2 regions of the Metabacillus schmidteae genome follow, and region 1 is predicted to be linked to the other one. Evidence: riboswitches for the same ligand, from Rfam matches in the RefSeq annotation. Region 1 holds a riboswitch; the other holds the start of a gene.
The links. A riboswitch is a leader RNA that binds a small molecule or an ion and turns the genes downstream of it on or off. The one in region 1 is predicted to bind lysine.

Region 1 (10,361 bases):
TACAAATATAATGAACAGGAATTACAAGAATGGCAAGAGCATCTATCAAAAATCAAAAGCCATACAGAGACGATCTTTATGCTTTTTAATAATAACTCTGGTGGTGACGCTGCAGAGAATGCAAAGATGATGATTTCACTACTTGGAATACATTACTCAGGACTTGCTGAAAAACAATTAAGCTTGTTTTCAGATGAAGACTAAGATAATCTTTGTGTGGCCTCGTGTAGCTGGCATATGAAATAAGGAGAGAGGAATATGTTAGAGACAGTCCACCTATATCATACGAACGATTTACATAGTCATTTTGAAAACTGGCCTTCTATTGTTCAGTTTCTTAAGACAAAAAAGAACGATCACAAAGAGCAGCAGGAACAAATGATTTTACTCGACATTGGCGATCATGCAGATCGATTTCATCCAATTACCGAGGCAACAAAAGGCAAGGCGAATGTTCACTTATTAAACCATTTAGAGTATGATGCTGTGACAATTGGAAACAACGAAGGAATTACGTTTTCACATGATGATCTTGACACACTTTATGAGCAAGCACAGTTTCCGGTCATTCTTTCAAATTTGTATACTGAGTTAGGAGAAAGACCGAAATGGGTAGTCCCATATCATATAGTAACTTTACATAATGGTATGAAAATGGCTTTATTAGGTGTAACTGTCTTTTATGAGAAGTTTTATGAATTATTAGGCTGGAAAATAAAAGATCCTTTTCAAAGTTTAACAGAAACGATTCAGCAGGTTAGGGATCAAGTAGATATCATTATTCTACTTTCCCATTTAGGAATTAGTGATGATGAAATCATTGCAAATGAGTTTCCGGACATTGATGTCATCATAGGTGGACATACTCATCATGTGCTCCCAGAGGGAAAAGAAATTAACCAAACTCTTATAGCGGGAGCTGGAAAATACGGTCAATATATTGGTCATATATCCTTAACTATTAATACAGAAGAAAAAAAGATCCAGACTCATAAAGCAACTCTTTATCCTATGGAACACGAAAAGAAGGTATGTAAAGAGACTGTCCAGTGGTTACAGCAAATGAGTATGAGTAGTGATCAAATTCTTTCAGAAGTTGTCGGTATATCTAGCGAAAATTTATCTCTTGATTGGTTTCATGACTCTACTTTTCCAAAGCTTCTTGTACAAGCCATTAAGGAGTGGTGTGATGGTGAAGTAGCGATGGTGAATTCGGGAATCATTTTAGAACCTCTGCAAGTAGGACCTGTGACAAGAAAGGATCTTCATCGTATTTGTCCGCATCCTATTAATCCTTGCAAAGTTTTCCTAAAAGGAGATGTATTGAAAGAAGTAATTGTCCAATCTAGAGATGAAAAGATGGAACAATTAAAGTTAAAGGGATTAGGATTTAGAGGAAAAGTAATGGGACGAATGGTATTTGAAGGGATTGACGTCCGTATGAAAGTGTTACTGGATGGAAAAGAGCATGTAACAGATATCTTCATAAACGGTGAACCGATCCAAGAAGATCGCATTTATGGAGTCGCAACAATTGACATGTTCACACTTGGTCCATTATTTCCCGAAATCAGTCATGCTGAAAAGAAAATCTTCTATATGCCTGAACTTCTGCGAGATTTATTAGCCTGGAAATTAGGCAGGAAATCCAACTAAAGTATAGGCAATTATCTACACGTATCCTTTCTTAGTTCATAAAAATATAACAAGAAAGGAGTGTAGAGAAGATGGTGACTATGACACCAATTGTCATTGATGGAAACCAATTTACTGCTATTACGGTTGCATTGCCAAAGACAAATTTTATGGCAATAACAAACGAAAAGGGATATATTATGTGCGGCGCACTTGATGTCGCTTTATTAAATGAAAAGCTTAAAGATAGGGGAATTATTGCAGGGCGTGCTGTAGGGGTTCGCACAATTGAACAGCTTCTTGAGGCACCTTTAGAATCAGTCACATATGAGGCTGAAACACGTGGAATTACCGTTGGAACAAAAGGAAAAGATGCTTTACTTAAGATGATATAGGGCAACTTCGAGAGAAAAATAAAATAAAAAATTAGCGTACATCCCTCCATACATGCATAAACATAGCTTGTAAAGGAGGGATTTGTTTTGGCTAAATTTCGCGGACGACGCCCGCGTAGAGGGCCTTTACCTTTTCGATATGTTGTATTATTAACATGTGTTATTTTTATATTACTAACCTCTGTCAGCTTTTGGATTGTAAATGTCCAGATTGAATCCACGATGATGAAAATTGCAAAGTTAGAGGCGAATAAAGTAGCAACCACAATCATTCATGATGCGGTTGAAGAAGAAATTATGACGAATGAGGAACAAGAGAATTTAGTTAAGATTGATAAGGACTCTGAAGGAAATGTAAATTCATTTACATTTAATCAACGAGCTGTTGCAATGGTTAAGAAAAGAGTAACCGATAATGTCACAAAAAAGCTCGGTGAAATAGAGAGGAATAATTTCCATGGAATGACACCTAACACAGACGGAGATAATGGAATCATTTATGAAATTCCTTTAGGTAAGATCACAGGAAACTCTATATTAAGTACACTCGGACCTGGAATACCAATTGAGTACTATTTAATAGGAGATGTATTTACTGATATTAAAACATCGACAAAGGAATATGGAATTAATAATGCCGTTCATGAGATCGGTATATTTGTAGAGGTAAGTGTACAGGTAGTCATTCCGTTTGCTACAGATGTGGTAAAAGCAGTAAATACGATTCCGGTTGTGATTCAAACCGAGCAAGGAGAAGTACCTGAATATTATAACAGTGGTGACGAAGGTGCAGACCATTCCATAGAATTACCAAAAAAATAATAGTTGTACTTATTAAACTATTCTAGTAGAATGATTTATGTTAAATAAATATTGACCTTTCATCACCTTATCTCATGATGAGGTAGAGGCGCAAAAAACAAGAGTACAATATGTGAGTATGACATCGAAGATCATATTGGAAAGGGTTTTTTGCCGAAGTAAATGTTTGCTAGTCAGGTTGCATTTGCTGGTATTACTTTAAATAAAGGTAATACTGTCATTATAGAAATCTATAATGGAGGGCTACTGATCGAGATGGAGGATAACATAGCATTATTCTAAAAACAAGAGTAATGATCGTTATTTTCTATTATTACTCAACTATCAACGTCAGAGCCTTCCATAATAAAATACGGGAGGCTTTTTTGCATCATGTCAGGCACTATTTTTTCTATTATTCCACCTATTATTGCCATATTAATGGTCGTTATAACGAGAAGAGTTTTACTTTCTCTTGGAGTCGGAATTGTTTCCGCAGCTTTAATCCTTAAAGATTTTTCAATTACTGATTCAGGATTAGTAATCTTAGAGGCAATTAAGGCTATCTTTATTTCTGATGGTGAATTGAATACATGGAATGTTTACATTCTCCTATTTTTACTTCTTTTAGGAATCATTACAGCCCTTATTTCTATCTCAGGTGGAAGCCGTGCTTTTGGAGAGTGGGCTCAAAAACGTGTGAAGACCCGTGCTGGTGCACAATTAACAGCAGCGTTTCTTGGAATTTTAATCTTTATTGACGATTATTTTAATGCACTTGCAGTTGGACAAGTTAGTCGTCCAATTACAGATCGCCAAAAAGTTTCACGAGCAAAACTTGCTTATATTATTGATTCAACTTCTGCACCAGTTTGTGTAATTTCTCCTGTTTCTAGTTGGGGAGCCTATATTATCGCGATGATTGCGACAATTTTAACAACACATGGAGTAACAGAATATACTCCTCTTGGCGCTTTTATGATGCTGGTTCCGATGAATTATTATGTGTTTGCAGCGCTTATTTTAGTTTTTGCTGTTGCTATGTTTAACATAAATATCGGTGCAATGAAAGTCCACGAAAATCGAGCAATTGAGACAGGACAAGTTGTTGATCCATCGAAAGAGGTACTTGGTGATGTGAAAGAAGACTTACCATCAAGTGACAAAGGGACAGTTGGCAACCTTGTTTGGCCAATCATATCTCTCATTATTGGGACTGTTGCATCTATGTTGTATACAGGATATAGTGCGATTGAAGATAAAACAGATGTAACAATCTTCACCATTTTTGAGAACACTGATGTATCTGCTTCACTATTATATGGTGGTCTTTTTGGCTTAGTTGTTACCATTATCTTGTTTTTAGCGAGAGGAATTAAAGGTAATTATTTACCTTTAGCATTGAAAGAAGGAATTAAATCCATGCTGCCGGCCATTTATATTCTATTATTTGCATGGGTTATCGTAGATCTTATCGGTCAATTGAGTACTGGTGAATATCTGGCAGGACTTGTAGAAAAATCTAACTTAAATCTATCTTATTTACCGGTAGTTATGTTTGTTCTCGCTGCATTTATGGCATTTGCAACAGGAACATCTTGGGGTACATTTGGAATTATGCTACCAATTGCAGGAGAAATTACAGCTGCAACGGATATTAATATGCTACTTCCGGCAATGGCAGCAGTTCTTGCAGGTTCAGTACTCGGAGACCATTGTTCACCGATTTCCGATACAACTATCCTATCCTCGACAGGTGCAGGGAGTCACCACATCGATCACGTGATGACACAGTTGCCGTATGCAATAACTGGTGGTGGAATAGCTGCGATCGGTTATCTCGTTTTAGGATTAACAGGAAGCAGTATTATTGGGTTTATAAGTATTATTCTATTGTTGGGCGCATTCATTACCATACTAGCAAGAAAACAAAAACAAGTGGTTAAAGAGAGGGCTTAGCTCTCTCTTTTTGTTGGTTTCCAGAAGAGTATCCAATTTCTTCTAATGATTTATTATGAATTCAATAGTAATTTAGCTGTAAGAAAAAAAAGTATTATGATAAAAATGGTAAATAGTAAAAGTATTTTTTAAGTGAAAAATTCCTTCTACACTTTTATGAGCTAAATAAATAAAGAAAATGATTAAAAATTAATATGGTGTATAAACTATTTCCATATTTCTTTTGAACTATTTAAAATTTCTGAAAATATCATCTTAAAATAGTATTTTTTCAAAATTTTTTATAGACATAGGAATAAAGTCCATTTATACTATGTATAGATTAAAATAAATAATCAGAAAATTAATTAATTTCTAATTGTTTCCACTTTTTAAAAAAGAGAAACAAAAGAGGAGGAAAAACTATGGAAAATCGCCCACAGTGGGGGACAAGGGCAGGATTTATTTTAGCGGCCGTTGGTTCTGCAGTAGGTTTAGGTAATATTTGGAGATTCCCGGCAACAGCTTATGAAAATGGAGGAGGAGCATTCTTCATTCCATACTTATTCGCACTTTTAACGGCTGGTATCCCATTACTTGTTATGGAGTTTACAATCGGTCATAAATATCGCGGTTCAGCTCCTATGTCTTTAGGAAGAATGAGCAAAGGTTCTGAGTGGATTGGTTGGTGGCAAGTTGCCATTTCATTTGTTATATCAACTTATTACGCAGTTATTATTGCGTGGGCCATGTCTTATTCAGTGTTCTCTTTCAATTTAAACTGGGGATCAGACACAGAAGGATTCTTATTTGGTGAATATTTACAATTGGCTGAAACACCTGGACAATTTGGAGGGTTAGTACCAGGAGTACTGATACCATTGGTCATTGTTTGGGTTGTTGCATTAGGTGTTCTTTTTGCAGGAGTTAAAAAAGGTATCGAAGTAGCGAACAAAATTTTCATTCCGGCACTAGTTATTTTATTTGGTATTATCGTTGTTCGTGCATTAACGCTAGAAGGAGCTGCAGCAGGGTTAGATGCTTTCTTTAAGCCTGACTGGAGCAAAATTGCTGATGGTAAAGTTTGGGTAGCAGCGTACGGTCAAATATTCTTTAGTTTATCAATCGCATTTGCTATTATGATTACTTATTCGAGCTACCTACCGAAAAAATCAGATATTACAAATAACGCATTTATTACAGGCTTCAGTAACTCAGCCTTTGAATTATTAGCGGGTATTGGAGTATTCAGTGCACTAGGATTTATGGCAGCACAACAGGGTGTTCCAGTTAGTGAAGTCGTGTCAGCTGGTGTAGGTTTAGCATTCGTTGTATTTCCGCAAATTATTAACGAGTTCCCAGCTCTTAATGGACTGTTTGGATTTTTATTCTTTGGCTCGTTAGTACTTGCAGGCTTATCATCTTTAATTTCAATTGTGGAAACATTTGTAGCAGGTGTGCAAGAAAAGTTCAATGTATCAAGAACAAAAGCTGTTGCATTTGGTGGAGGGTTATCAGCTTTAGTATCTTTAATTTTTGCAACCAAAGGCGGTTTATACTTCCTAGATTCAGTCGACTATTTTATTAATCAATTCGGTGTAGCAATGGCAGGTTTATTTGAAGTAATTGCAATTGCTTGGTTTGTTAAAGAACTTAAAAATCTTCAATCTCATGCAAACTCAATGTCTGATATTCAAATTGGAGCATGGTGGAGAATTTGCTTGGGTGTCATTACACCAATTGTGTTAGGCTATATGATGTTTGATAATCTGCGTAACAACTTAACAGCACCGTACGGAGACTACCCTTTAGGATTCTTATTTAGCTGGGGATGGACTGTAGCAATTGGCGCCATGCTAGTTGGTGTTCTATTCACAATTAAACGAAATAAAGTTGATCAATCACTTTCTACGTCAAAGAACAAGGGGGCATCACAGTCATGAGTGGAAGTGCAATTGCAATGATGATTATTGGTATGGTCATTATATGGGGCGGAATGGCAGCAAGTATTACGAATGCTGTGGTAAAATCGAAAAGAAAATAATAAGAAAAGAGGCTGATTGTTATAGAATTCAGCCTCTTATTTTTTTCTTCGTCTTTCAGCTCGATCAGCTCTTTCCCATGATTTAAGATGTGGAAAAGGATCAAATGACCATTCTGTTCGACCATTATCTTTATATAATCCATAATGTAAATGCGGTGGGAACTTTCCTGCTGTTCCTGGAGGACCATAGCCGGAGCTTCCTACAGATCCAATTAACTGACCAGGCTCTACAATCTGTCCTACTTTAAGGCCGTCTGCAAAACCATTTAGGTGAGCAAAATAATGATAAGTATTGTCGATATCACGAATTCCAACTCTCCAGCCTCCGAAGCGGTTCCACCCCTTCATTTCAATGACTCCATAACATGTGGACTTTACAGGAACACCATAGTTGGCAAAAATATCTGTTCCTTCATGAATTCTTCTGCCTCCCCAGCCGCGGGCATCACCCCATGTGTTTTTATAACTAAAATTATGACCAAGCGGAACAGGGAAGGTATGCTTGCCTAGATCTAAATGACCATATTGTTTATACAATTTTAAATGACCTAAAATAATCCCAACAGTTTGGTCGCGTTGGTAATAATCCCATAAGCCTATCTTTAAGTTTTCTAAGTCAGATCCATAAGATTGCAGGTAATGGGCAAATGAATATAAAACATCTTCATCATTTTTTGGATCGGCAAGTTTGTCTCCATTTCCATCTTCACCAATTCCACCAAAGAGTCCTATACTAGCAGGATTTTTATCATCTAAATTTGGATTTAAAGGACCCGCCCATACTTCCGGTTTAATATATATTTCAATTGATCCTTCTGCTTTGGGGATATCCTTCCTTGAGTGACGAACATTTCTTTCATATTGATCAACAGCAGCTAGTACATACCATGGGATAGATGTAACGGTTTCAACTTTTTTATATAAGCTCATTAGCTTTTCGTTTTCTTTTAGTTGATCTGTCTTTTCAGCTCCAAAGACCATCGTTTGAACTGAAAGTTGAATCACCATAAAGATGATAATGAGTGTTCCCACTTTTTTCACAGTAATGAGCTCCTTTCCTTATATTCTTTTGGTAACAGCCGATAGATTGTTTTACTCGGAATAAGGAAAACTAATGAATCAGTACCCATAAGTTTCTTTTTATAGTTTGGTTTTCAATAGCTATTTCATAAATAGAAAATGTTAGAAATTACATACACGTCTTTTCCTTGTCCCATACCAAACGTTGTGATAAAGTGGTAAACGTATATAGTAATGTTTTGTCAGTTAGTTTATATAGAATACATATTGGAGATGAATCTGATGGCGAAGAAAGAAGAATATTTACGTAAGCCAGAATGGTTAAAAATAAAACTTAATACGAATGAAAATTATACAGATTTAAAGAAATTAATGAGGGAGAAAAATCTTCACACTGTTTGTGAAGAAGCAAAATGCCCGAATATTCATGAATGTTGGGCAGTTCGTCGTACTGCAACATTTATGATATTAGGTGCGGTTTGTACACGTGCCTGCAGATTCTGTGCAGTTAAAACAGGTCTTCCAACAGAACTTGATTTAGCAGAACCGGAACGCGTAGCAGATTCTGTTGCGCTTATGAATCTGAAGCATGCAGTTGTAACAGCAGTAGCCCGTGATGATTTAAAAGATGGTGGGGCAAATGTGTTTGCTGAAACAGTGCGTGCTATTCGACGCAAAAGCCCATTTACTACGATTGAAGTGCTACCGTCTGATATGGGTGGAGTGTATGAAAACCTTAAAATTTTGATGGATGCAAAGCCTGACATTTTAAATCATAATATTGAAACAGTTCGCGAGCTTACTCCAAGGGTTCGTGCACGTGCAAAATATGACCGCTCATTGGAATTTTTAAAGCGTGCGAAAGAAATGCAGCCGCAAATTCCAACAAAATCGAGCCTAATGATCGGGTTAGGAGAAACAAAAGAGCAAATCATTGAAACAATGGATGATTTAAGAGCAAACGATGTTGACATTATGACAATTGGTCAATATTTGCAACCAACGAAAAAGCACTTAAAGGTTCAAAAGTACTATCATCCGGATGAATTTGCAGAACTAAGGGAAATTGCGCTAAGTAAAGGCTTCAGTCACTGTGAAGCAGGTCCACTTGTTCGATCTTCCTACCATGCAGATGAGCAAGTAAACGCAGCAGCTAAACAAAAACAAGCACAGGCTTAATTAAAAGGGTATAGAAACTTAATTTTGGTTTCTATACCTTTTTTTAATAGGTTAAATCTAAAGTATATCAGCGGATTTTGGGATTTATCAGCGTTTCTGGCGAAAAATAAAAAAAGTGAACCACCCTGAGGGCAGCCCACCTTTCAAAACTATTGCATTTTCTCTTTCTCATAACGGACACGTTCGTAATCATCTTTCATATCGTCATCGATATCCTCATTCATTTCACCATAACCCTCACCATTTGCATTTTCTCCTTTGTTGAGAGCACGTCCTTGTGGAGATTCAAGCATTTTGTGAATCGTATCGGTTAAGATTTCATCAATGTCACGGCTTGTAGAATCAAGTGGACTGTATGCTTGGATTTGTTGTATCATATTTGGATTATCTGACACGTACACGTGATAATAACGCGGAACAACAGATAATGCTGTCTTTTTCACTTGGTCAGCTGTGTCGTTACGATTTTTTGAGTCTGTTTCATAAGCGACTAATACCTCTTCATCTGTTACTAATGTGGCCACATCATTTACATTGGGCAACTGAACGCTCAGACTGCTAATCGTATTGGCTACTTGTTCACGGTCCATCCCGGGAGTAGGTGTGTAAGCCACATCTTGAGGAATTCCGCTTTTTTGGTGTCGAACAAAACCAAAGCTTGCACCTTTGTCATTTGCGTTTGGAGCTCCTTCTTCATTATACAAGTCAGTTCGATCACTAACATTAATGGTATTTCCATTTTCATGCATTAATGAAGTATCTTCCTCAGCACCATATTGACAGGCTGTTAATAATGATAAACCTAAAACAGTGGTTGCTAATTTAGTTTTTATCAACAGTAGCACCTCCTCGTTTTTATCGTTTCCAAAGTTAAGGGAAAATTTCATAGCAATTGATGGTTGAGATCGTTTCGATTATGATAAGAATAGAGAATATAGATGAGGTGAAAAAATGATAACCGTTCAAAATCAATTCTTCGAGTTAGTCAAAGAAGAAAAAAGTGGATTTAATGAAGAGGCATTCAAAGAGAGATATAGCGAAATTTTAAATAAATATGACTTTATTGTAGGGGACTGGGGATATAATCAACTAAGGTTAAAGGGATTTTTTGATGACCAAAACCAAAAAGCTACATACGATACAAAAATAAGTACCCTTGAGGAGTATATTTTTGAGTATTGTAATTTTGGCTGTGCTTATTTTGTACTGAAAAAAGTAAAGAAGTGATGATAAAAAACCCCTTTACTTTGAAGTATAAGGGGGTTCTTCATTTTTATTTGGATCATCATGTGTTGGGTGTGCAGGAGCATCATGTCTTTCTAAATTTTGGTGTAATGATTTGTTCTCAT
Region 2 (10,361 bases), on a different contig from region 1:
AAACGAGGAAAAGAATCAATTTTAGGAATTATTCCTTTCTTCCACGTTTATGGAATGACGACTGTGATGAATTTGTCAGTTATGCAAGGATATAAAATGATTCTATTACCTAAATTTGATCCAACAGACACATTAAAAACGATCGATAAATTGAAACCAACGTTATTTCCAGGAGCTCCAACCATTTATATTGCGCTATTAAATCATCCTGATTTGCAAAAATATAATTTATCTTCTATTGAATGCTGTATAAGTGGTTCAGCGCCATTGCCAGCTGAGGTACAAGAGAAGTTTGAGCGTGTTACAGGTGGTAAACTTGTAGAAGGCTATGGGTTATCTGAGGCATCTCCTGTTACACATGCAAATTTTATTTGGGAAAAAAGAAAAAAGGGAAGTGTAGGAGTTCCGTGGCCAAGTACAGATGCTGTTATTCTGTCATATGAACATGGGGGAATAGCTGAACCAAATGAACTTGGTGAAATAGCGGTACGAGGTCCACAAGTTATGCTTGGGTATTGGAATAAAAAAGAAGAAACAGAAGTTACAATGAAAGATGATTGGCTTCTGACCGGTGATATTGGTTACATGGATGAAGAAGGCTACTTTTATATTGTAGATCGCAAAAAAGATATGATTATTGCTGGTGGATTTAATATTTATCCACGCGAAATCGAAGAGGTCCTCTACGAGCATGAAAAAGTTAAAGAGGTTGTTGTAGCTGGAATCCCTGACCCTTACAGGGGGGAAACTGTAAAAGCTTTTATTGTATTAAAAGAAAACCAACAGGCTACAACCGAAGAATTTAATGAATATGCCCGCACACATTTGGCAGCATATAAAGTACCACATATTTATGAATTTAGAGATGAATTACCAAAGACAGCTGTGGGGAAAATATTAAGACGTGCATTAATTGAAGAAGAAAAATTAAAAAACGCCAATTGAATGGGGAATTTGGAGAGACTTTATTGTCTCTCCAAATGTTGTAGTACCAGGGGACAAAAAATAGAAAGATGAGGGCTTGACAGAAAAGAAATGAAATTTTATGATTGATTTATGAATGATTATTCATTCATAAATTGAAAGGGAGTCGAACATTACATTGAAACAGAAAAAGCCTAAATATATACAAATCATCGATGCAGCAGTTATTGTTATTGCAGAAAATGGCTATCACCAAGCACAGGTATCAAAAATAGCCAAGCAAGCTGGAGTAGCAGATGGGACAATCTACTTATACTTTAAAAACAAAGAAGATATTTTAGTTTCTCTTTTTGAAGAAAAAATGGGAGTCTTTATTGAAAAAATAGAAGAAGAGATAAAAAGCAAAACAAATGCAGCGGATAAACTATATTCGTTAATTGATAAGCACTTTACCTTATTATCAGAAGATCATCATTTGGCAATTGTTACACAGTTGGAATTAAGGCAATCAAACAAAGATTTACGTCTTCGGATAAATGAGGTGTTAAAAGGATACTTAAACGTAGTAGATAAAATTATAAGTGAAGGTAAAGAGAATCGCGAGTTAAGAGAAGAGATTGATGTAAGGCTTGCAAGGCAAATGATTTTCGGAACCATTGATGAAACAGTTACTACGTGGGTAATGAATGATCAAAAATATAAGTTAACAGATCAAACAAAAAAAGTTCATGATTTATTTGTTTACGGTTTAGTCAATAGAGGAGAGCATTAAGTAATTTTTAGACTGAAAATGAAATACATTTTAGTATGTATGTAGAAGCAAGGAGGAAACATATGAAGTATTTTCATGTTAAAAAAGAGAACCTGGTTGCAATAATAACCATTAATCACGAACCGGCAAATGCATTATCATCACATGTATTGAAAGAGTTTTCTTCTTTATTAGACGATATCCTTGAAGCAAATGATGTTAGAGCAATCATTCTCCATGGTGAGGGAAGGTTTTTCTCTGCTGGTGCAGACATAAAAGAATTTGTAGAAGTAGCTAAAGGAGACGGAGGGTTCTCACAACTAGCTGAAGCAGGGCAGCAATTATTTGAACGTATTGAAAATTTTCCAATCCCGATTATTGCGGCTATTCATGGAGCTGCATTAGGTGGGGGACTTGAGTTAGCCATGTCTTGTCATCTCCGTCTTGTAGCTGAAGATGCAAAGCTTGGCCTTCCAGAGCTACAGCTCGGAATTATTCCCGGTTTTGGAGGCACACAGCGCTTACCAAAATATATAGGAACTGGCCGTGCCTTGGAAATGATGCTTACAAGTGAACCAATTTCCGGATTAGAGGCTGTTAAACTGGGCCTTGCCAATCATGCATATCCTCTGGAAAAACTTCTGGAGGAAGCGAAACGTTTAGCAGAGAAGTTCGCTGCTAAAAGCCCAGGGTCTGTGGAGGCTGTCATATCTTTATTACATTCTTCTAAGACATTAACCTATCAAGAAGGAATGGATCTTGAAGCAAAACTTTTTGGAGAGCTTTTTAAAAGTGAGGATGCAAAAGAGGGGATTTCCGCTTTTATTGAAAAAAGAAAGCCAATTTTCAAAGGTAACTAAATGATAAGCTAAACTATGTTACGTACAATGGGGGATGGGAAAATGAATATTTTTGTCATGATGAAAAGAACCTTTGATACAGAAGAGAAAATTTCCGTTAATAACGGGGCAATTAGCGATGATGGTGCGGAATTTATTATCAACCCTTATGATGAATATGCAATTGAAGAAGCTATCCAATTACGTGACAAAAATGGAGGAGAAGTAACTGTTATTACAATAGGCGGAGAGGAATCTGATAAAGAATTAAGAACCGCATTAGCTATGGGGTGTGACAAAGCGGTACTAATTAATACAGAAGACGATCTAGAAGACGGTGATCAATACACAACTTCAAGAATTTTAGCTGAGTATTTTAAAGAACAAGAAGTCGATATTATTTTGGGCGGTAATGTTGCCATTGATGGAGGAAGTGGTCAAGTAGGTCCACGATTAGCAGAACTACTTAATATAGCTTATGTAACAACAATTACAAAGCTTGATATTCAAGGAGAAAAAGCAATTGTTGTTCGTGATGTGGAAGGAGATACTGAAGTAATTGAAACCACCTTGCCTTTACTAGTAACTGCTCAACAAGGTTTAAATGAACCGCGCTATCCATCATTGCCAGGAATCATGAAGGCAAAGAAAAAGCCGCTGGATGAATTGGAAATTGATGACCTTGATTTATCTGAAGATGACGTGAAACCAAAAACAAAGACAATTGAAATTTATTTACCACCTAAAAAAGAAGCTGGAAAAGTATTAGAGGGTGAATTGGAAGCTCAAGTAAAAGAGCTCGTATCCTTATTAAGAAATGAAGCAAAAGTCATCTAAGACACTCAAGGGAAAGGTGAAGGTTCAAATTACGAGTCAGGGGGAAAAAAGGATGGCAAGAAAAGTGCTAGTTTTAGGTGAGGTTCGTGATCAACAGTTAAGAAATGTATCGTTTGAAGCAATTGCAGCCGCTAAAACAATATCAGAGGGTGGAGAAGTTGTCGCAATTTTATTAGGGGAAAGTGTAGCTTCATTATCTTCTGAACTATTCCACTACGGTGCTGATCGTGTGGTGACCGTAGAAAATGAAAAGCTGCTGCACTATACCCCAGATGGTTATTCACAGGCCCTCCTATCAGTAATTGAAGAAGAGAAGCCTGAAGGAATTGTAATTGGTCATACTTCATTAGGAAAAGATTTGTCTCCAAAGATAGCTGCCAAACTAAACTCCGGATTAGTCTCAGATGCAACAGCGATTGAAGTAGCTGGAGGTAATATAGTCTTTACACGTCCAATTTATTCTGGAAAAGCTTTTGAAAAGAAAATTGTAACGGATGGGATGATTTTTGTCACAATACGTCCAAATAACATTAATCCACTTGAAAAGGATGAAGCAAGAAGTGGTGAAACCTCCTCACTTTCTGTTGAGATAAAAGATTTAAGAACAATCGTGAAAGAAGTTGTTCGGAAAGCATCAGAAGGTGTGGATCTTTCAGAGGCAAAGGTAGTCATTGCCGGTGGACGTGGTGTAAAAAGTGAAGAAGGTTTTGAACCATTAAAGGAATTAGCAAGTGTGCTTGGTGGAGCCGTAGGGGCTTCTCGTGGAGCATGTGACGCAGATTACTGTGACTATTCACTGCAGATTGGTCAAACAGGTAAAGTTGTCACACCAGATTTATATATTGCGTGTGGAATTTCCGGAGCAATTCAGCACTTAGCAGGAATGTCCAATTCAAAAGTTATTGTAGCGATTAATAAGGATCCAGAGGCAAATATTTTCAAAGTTGCCGATTACGGGATTGTCGGTGATTTATTCGAGGTTGTGCCTTTACTAACGGAGGAGTTCAGGAAATTAAACATTCATGCATAAAATAAAAAAAGCACGTAGCTTTGCGTGCTTTTTCTATTGCTTTGAAATAAAAAAACAAAGTATCTTGAGTTCATATTTGCTTCACAGGACTGAAAAAAACATGTTTTTCTTCATGGTACATAGGGGAAAGTAAGAAAGAAGCAAATTATTAGCTTACTTTTCAGCTGAATGCTATACTTTAAACATATTTTACCCTTACTAATTAGGAGGAATTACAAATGGCAATTACAAATGTAACAGATCAAACATTTTCAGGTGAAACGAACGAAGGTGTCGTATTAGTCGATTTTTGGGCACCATGGTGTGGACCATGTAAAATGATTGCTCCAGTTCTTGAAGAACTTGATTCAGATATGGGAGATAAAGTGAAAATCGTAAAAGTTGATGTTGATGAAAACCAGGAAACTGCTGGGAAATTCGGTGTAATGAGCATTCCAACTTTACTAGTATTAAAAGATGGCGAAGTTGTTGATAAAGCTGTTGGATATCAACCGAAAGAAGCGCTTGCTGAAGTATTAAACAAGCATATCTAATTCAAAGGGATTGACACTCGTCAATCCTTTTTCAATGAAATTATTTACAACGACGAATTGTAGAGAACATGTTAAAATAAATTATATTTTATTTATAGGCAGTAATTCGCTATTTTAATTATTGGATTAAAGTAGGGGATTACTGCCTATCTAATCGTTAGCGAAATAGTAAAAGGGGAGTGTCTGCTAATGAGAGATCACATTAAAGAAAAGCTTGCACTTCTTCCAGATCAACCAGGCTGTTATATTATGAAGGACCGTCAAGGGACAGTCATATATGTCGGGAAGGCAAAAGTGCTCAAAAATCGTGTGCGTTCTTATTTTACCGGATCTCATGATGGGAAAACATTAAGGCTTGTAAATGAAATCGTTGATTTTGAATATATCATTACATCTTCTAATTTAGAGGCTTTAATTCTTGAATTAAATTTAATTAAAAAATACGATCCTAAATATAATGTCATGCTAAAAGATGATAAAACCTATCCGTTTATTAAAATTACGAATGAGCGGCACCCACGTCTTTTAGTCACAAGACAAGTAAAAAAAGATAAAGGAAAGTACTTTGGACCATATCCGAATGTTCAATCTGCACGAGAGACAATTAAACTTTTAGACCGTTTATATCCGTTAAGAAAATGTTCGACTCTTCCTGATCGAGTATGCCTTTATTACCATATGGGTCAATGTTTAGCACCATGTGTTAATGATGTTTCAGAAGATACGAACAGACAAATGGTAGAGGAAATTGCCAAATTTCTTAATGGTGGCTATAAAAGCATTAAAGAGGGATTGTCAGTCAAGATGAACAAAGCAGCTGAAGAACTTGAATTTGAGCGGGCAAAGGAGTTTAGGGATCAGATTCTTCACATCGAAGCAACAATGGAAAAACAAAAAATGACGTTAAATGATTTTGTGGACAGGGATGTTTTTGGGTATGCTTATGATAAAGGATGGATGTGTGTTCAAGTCTTTTTTATTCGCCAGGGAAAATTGATAGAACGAGATGTATCGATGTTTCCAATATATGATAGCCCTGAGGAAGAATTCTTGACATATTTAGGTCAATTTTATTCTAAATCAAATCATTTCCTTCCTAAGGAAATTCTGTTGCCAGATAGCATTGAATTTGACTTAGTTGAGCAGCTTTTGGATGTTTCAACACTTCAGCCTAAGCGAGGTAAAAAGAAAGATTTGATTCTTTTAGCACATCAAAATGCAAAAATTGCCCTAAAAGAGAAATTCCTATTAATTGATAGAGATGAAGAACGAACAATTAAGGCGGTTGAAAATTTAGGAGATAAACTTGGTATCCATACACCACATCGAATAGAGGCTTTTGATAATTCAAATATTCAAGGAACGGATCCTGTGTCAGCTATGGTTGTTTTTGAAGATGGGAAGCCTGCCAAAAAACATTATCGAAAATATAAAATAAGGGATGTACAAGGACCGGATGATTATGATTCAATGCGCGAGGTAGTGAGAAGACGATACAGCCGTGTCCTAAAAGAACAGCTTCCTTTGCCGGATCTCATTATTATTGATGGAGGTAAAGGACATTTATCTGCCGCTCAAGATGTGTTAGAAAATGAGCTGGGCTTGGATATCCCTGTTGCAGGTCTAGTAAAAGATGATAAGCATCGAACTTCAGAGCTTATTATCGGATCACCTCCGGAATTTATTCAGCTTGAGAGAAACAGCCAAGAATTCTACTTACTTCAGAGAATTCAGGATGAAGTACACCGATTTGCCATTACCTTTCATCGTCAACTCCGAGGGAAAAATGCGTTTCAATCCATATTGGATGATATACCTGGTGTTGGTGAACAAAGAAAAAAAGTATTACTAAAGCATTTCGGATCCGTAAAAAAAATGAAGGAAGCAAATGTGGATGATTTTAAAAAAGCTGGTATGCCGGATAACATTGCTAAAACGATCTACGACCATCTGCACAAAGAGAGTTAGGAAAAATATAGTCTTGCCTTTTGAAAGAATGTTTGATAAGATTTGATTAATTTGATATTGATCGTTAGTTTGTAAATGATGGTAGAGGTGCGACCATTAAGAGTAGCCAGTTTGAGGGAAAATGGATTCCGATGACAGCTGGTGAAAGGAATGTTCGCCGAAGTGATAATTGCACCATTTGCTTTTATTGCTGGTTTTACATTTAATAGATGTAAAATTGTCAAGAAATGATATGTTCTTGGAGAGCTATCTCATTGTATAAACGAAATTATTCGTTTAATTCGCAATGGGATGTTTTATGTCTCATTGCTTTTTTTTGTTATTTGCAATGATAAAAAACATCTCTAGTATCCAATTCTTGCTCATTTATTAACGGCATATGTCTAATACAGATAAAACGATCATTGAAAAAAACAACTGAAAGGTGAGATTGCATTGGGTATTATCGTACAAAAATTTGGCGGTACTTCTGTTGGTTCTGTTGACAGAATATTAAATGTTGCCAACCGTGTTATTCAGGAAAAAGAAGCTGGAAATGATGTAGTAGTTGTTGTTTCTGCGATGGGAAAATCTACAGATGAGTTAGTGAGTCTGGCGGCACAATTGACTTCTAAGCCAAGTAAGCGTGAAATGGATATGCTGTTAACAACTGGGGAACAAGTCACAATTTCATTGTTATCCATGGCTTTAATTGAAAAAGGATATGATGCTATTTCTTTTACAGGATGGCAGGCTGGTATTGAAACAGAAGCAACACATGGAAATGCCAGAATTACTAACATTAAAACTGAGCAACTAAAAAATGAATTAGGTAAAGGTAAAATTGTCGTTGTTGCAGGGTTTCAAGGACTATCAAGTGATCAACAAATTACCACTTTAGGTAGAGGTGGATCTGATACAACAGCCGTTGCTCTGGCTGCAGCCTTAGGTGCTGAAAAGTGCGATATTTATACAGATGTAACAGGTGTATATACCACAGACCCGCGTTTTGTAAAAGGAGCTAGAAAATTAGATGCTATTTCCTATGATGAGATGTTGGAATTAGCTAATTTGGGAGCCGGCGTTTTACACCCGCGAGCCGTTGAATTTGCGAAAAATTATAATGTGCCTCTAGAGGTAAGATCAAGTATGGAAAATGAGCGTGGGACAATGATCGAGGAGGAAACAGAGATGGAACAAAATTTAGTTGTTAGAGGAATTGCGTTTGAAGATCAAGTGACGAGAGTGTCGGTAATTGGGTTACCGAATGAATTAACGACATTGTCTACAATCTTTACGACATTAGCTAAAAATAATGTGAATGTTGATATTATCATCCAAAACACAACAAGTGATAATAAAACAACAATATCATTTTCAGTTAAAACAGGTGATTTAGAGGATACACTGCAAGTTTTAGAACAACATAAGAATGAGCTTAAATTCGAGCGCATCGAATCTGAAAGTGGCCTGGCAAAAGTGTCAATTGTTGGGTCAGGAATGGTTTCAAATCCAGGAGTAGCTGCAGAAATGTTTGATGTATTAGCTAAAGAAAGCATTGAGGTGAAAATGGTTAGTACATCTGAAATTAAAGTATCAACCGTTATTTCCCAGGAACACATGGTATCGGCTGTTGATATTCTTCATACTGCGTTTGAATTATCAAAAACAACTGCAAGAGTATAATTTTTCAAGATAAAAAGGGGGATTTCCCCCCTTATAACTATCTTTGACTTCTTTTTCCTAATGGAGATTCTTCGATTGCATCCTTATGATCCCACTTTACAGTAAACACGACTTTATTTGCGCGTTTTTTCACTTGCTCATAGGTTTCGGTAATATGATTGTTCATCATTTGTAGTTGCTCAGCAATAAATCCTGCCTCTAATTGGAATGTAAATTCATTGGCTTTTTTAAAACGGATTGAAATAAGGTCGCCGCTTAATTCAAATTCCATTTCGTTTTTTTTGTTATGAAGTAAAACTAGGTTTCCCCAACCGGCTACCTCAAAGAAATTGGTAAGTTCATCTAGTGAAGTTACAGGATATTTTCGTGCCAAGCCTTTTCCGGCCCAATAAAGCATTTGAGGAAAGTCTTGACCGAGCAAATCGGGAATTAACACTTCCCGTAATAATTCAAATCCAAAAGCCGGTAATTGAATATGTTCTAATTCATCGGTATTAAGTACAACAGTTTGTTTGTTCACGGTATTCCCCTCTTTCTCATTAATATTATATATCAACACAACAGTTAAACACATGTAATATTAAGCAAAACTGATAACATCGTTCAAATGTTCTATACAATTACCTAAATTTTTTAAATAAACTACTAAAGTTGGTTATTAAAATTTAATGTATATTGATAAAATAAAATATGAAGGAATATAGTTGTCGAAAAATTGTAATTTATGAACGCGTTTTCTTGACGCTCTTTCTTTAAGGGAGTAAAATGTACTTGTTGCATTTATCTTAATTAATCAGACAGATAATTTTATAGACTGTCAGTTTCATACTAGTAATATTTACTAATCTTAATAGATGACTAATATTACGAAAAGTAAATTTTAGTAGGAAAGGATTAATTTAGATAAAAAAAAAGTTTATTACAAAGTGAGCGCATAATTGATACTAGGGGGTAAGTTTTTATGGCTGGAAACCGAGAGTTTATTAATCGTAGACTGCACTCATTACTAGGAGTCATTCCGGTAGGGATCTTTTTGATCCAACATCTTATTGTCAATCATTTTGCCACAAGAGGTGCAGAGGCTTTTAACCAAGCTGCACATTTTATGGAGATGTTGCCATTTAGGTATGTGTTAGAGATCGTCATTATTTTCCTTCCAATTTTATACCATGCTATTTACGGAGTTTATATTGCTTTTACTGCAAAAAACAATGTAAGTAATTACGGTTATCTTCGAAATTGGTTGTTCATGCTACAGCGTGTTACAGGGATTATTACGTTTATCTTTATCGCTTGGCATGTTTGGGAAACAAGAATTGCAGCAGCACTTGGAGCAGAAGTGAATTATGATATGATGGCTTCTATTTTAAGTAGTCCGTTTATGCTTGTGTTCTATTTAGTAGGTGTCATTTCAACAGTATTCCACTTTGCTAATGGTTTATGGTCATTTGCAGTAAGCTGGGGAATTACCGTTACTCCTCGCTCACAAGTCATATCCACATATGTGACGCTGGCTATCTTTTTAGCACTTTCATTTGTGGGTGTTCGCGCAATTTTTGCATTCGTCTAATCCAGTACTAGCTATTAAAGGGAGTGGGCTTAATGAGTAAAAGTAAAGTTATCGTCGTCGGAGGCGGTCTAGCTGGTTTGATGGCCACAATTAAAGCTGCCGAAGCGGGCGTTCAAGTAGATTTATTTTCATTAGTACCTGTTAAAAGATCACACTCGGTTTGTGCACAGGGTGGAATTAATGGGGCAGTTAATACAAAAGGTGAAGGAGATTCACCTTGGGAGCACTTTGATGACACAGTATA

Region 2: another riboswitch for lysine. It lies ahead of HWV59_RS20180 (aspartate kinase); the one in region 1 lies ahead of HWV59_RS24090 (Na+/H+ antiporter NhaC family protein).

What each region holds. Positions count from the first base shown of each region.
Region 1 is NZ_CAESCH010000002.1:677,966-688,326, forward strand. Features, by position in the region: gene HWV59_RS24070 (DUF72 domain-containing protein) at 1-204, shown strand, start outside; gene HWV59_RS24075 (bifunctional metallophosphatase/5'-nucleotidase) at 259-1,656, shown strand; gene HWV59_RS24080 (YunC family protein) at 1,728-2,030, shown strand; gene yunB (sporulation protein YunB) at 2,118-2,852, shown strand; lysine riboswitch at 2,928-3,106, shown strand; gene HWV59_RS24090 (Na+/H+ antiporter NhaC family protein) at 3,225-4,790, shown strand; gene HWV59_RS24095 (sodium-dependent transporter) at 5,195-6,712, shown strand; gene HWV59_RS24100 (methionine/alanine import family NSS transporter small subunit) at 6,709-6,813, shown strand; gene HWV59_RS24105 (M23 family metallopeptidase) at 6,850-7,794, opposite strand; gene lipA (lipoyl synthase) at 8,116-9,012, shown strand; gene HWV59_RS24115 (YhcN/YlaJ family sporulation lipoprotein) at 9,162-9,857, opposite strand; gene HWV59_RS24120 (YutD family protein) at 9,964-10,239, shown strand; gene HWV59_RS24125 (cytosolic protein) at 10,255-10,361, opposite strand, start outside.
Region 2 is NZ_CAESCH010000001.1:4,108,292-4,118,652, reverse strand. Features, by position in the region: gene HWV59_RS20215 (AMP-binding protein) at 1-945, shown strand, start outside; gene HWV59_RS20210 (TetR/AcrR family transcriptional regulator) at 1,103-1,696, shown strand; gene HWV59_RS20205 (enoyl-CoA hydratase) at 1,759-2,535, shown strand; gene HWV59_RS20200 (electron transfer flavoprotein subunit beta/FixA family protein) at 2,578-3,351, shown strand; gene HWV59_RS20195 (electron transfer flavoprotein subunit alpha/FixB family protein) at 3,404-4,381, shown strand; gene trxA (thioredoxin) at 4,600-4,914, shown strand; gene uvrC (excinuclease ABC subunit UvrC) at 5,104-6,882, shown strand; lysine riboswitch at 6,957-7,139, shown strand; gene HWV59_RS20180 (aspartate kinase) at 7,318-8,547, shown strand; gene HWV59_RS20175 (YslB family protein) at 8,585-9,067, opposite strand; gene HWV59_RS20170 (succinate dehydrogenase cytochrome b558 subunit) at 9,509-10,117, shown strand; gene sdhA (succinate dehydrogenase flavoprotein subunit) at 10,150-10,361, shown strand, end outside.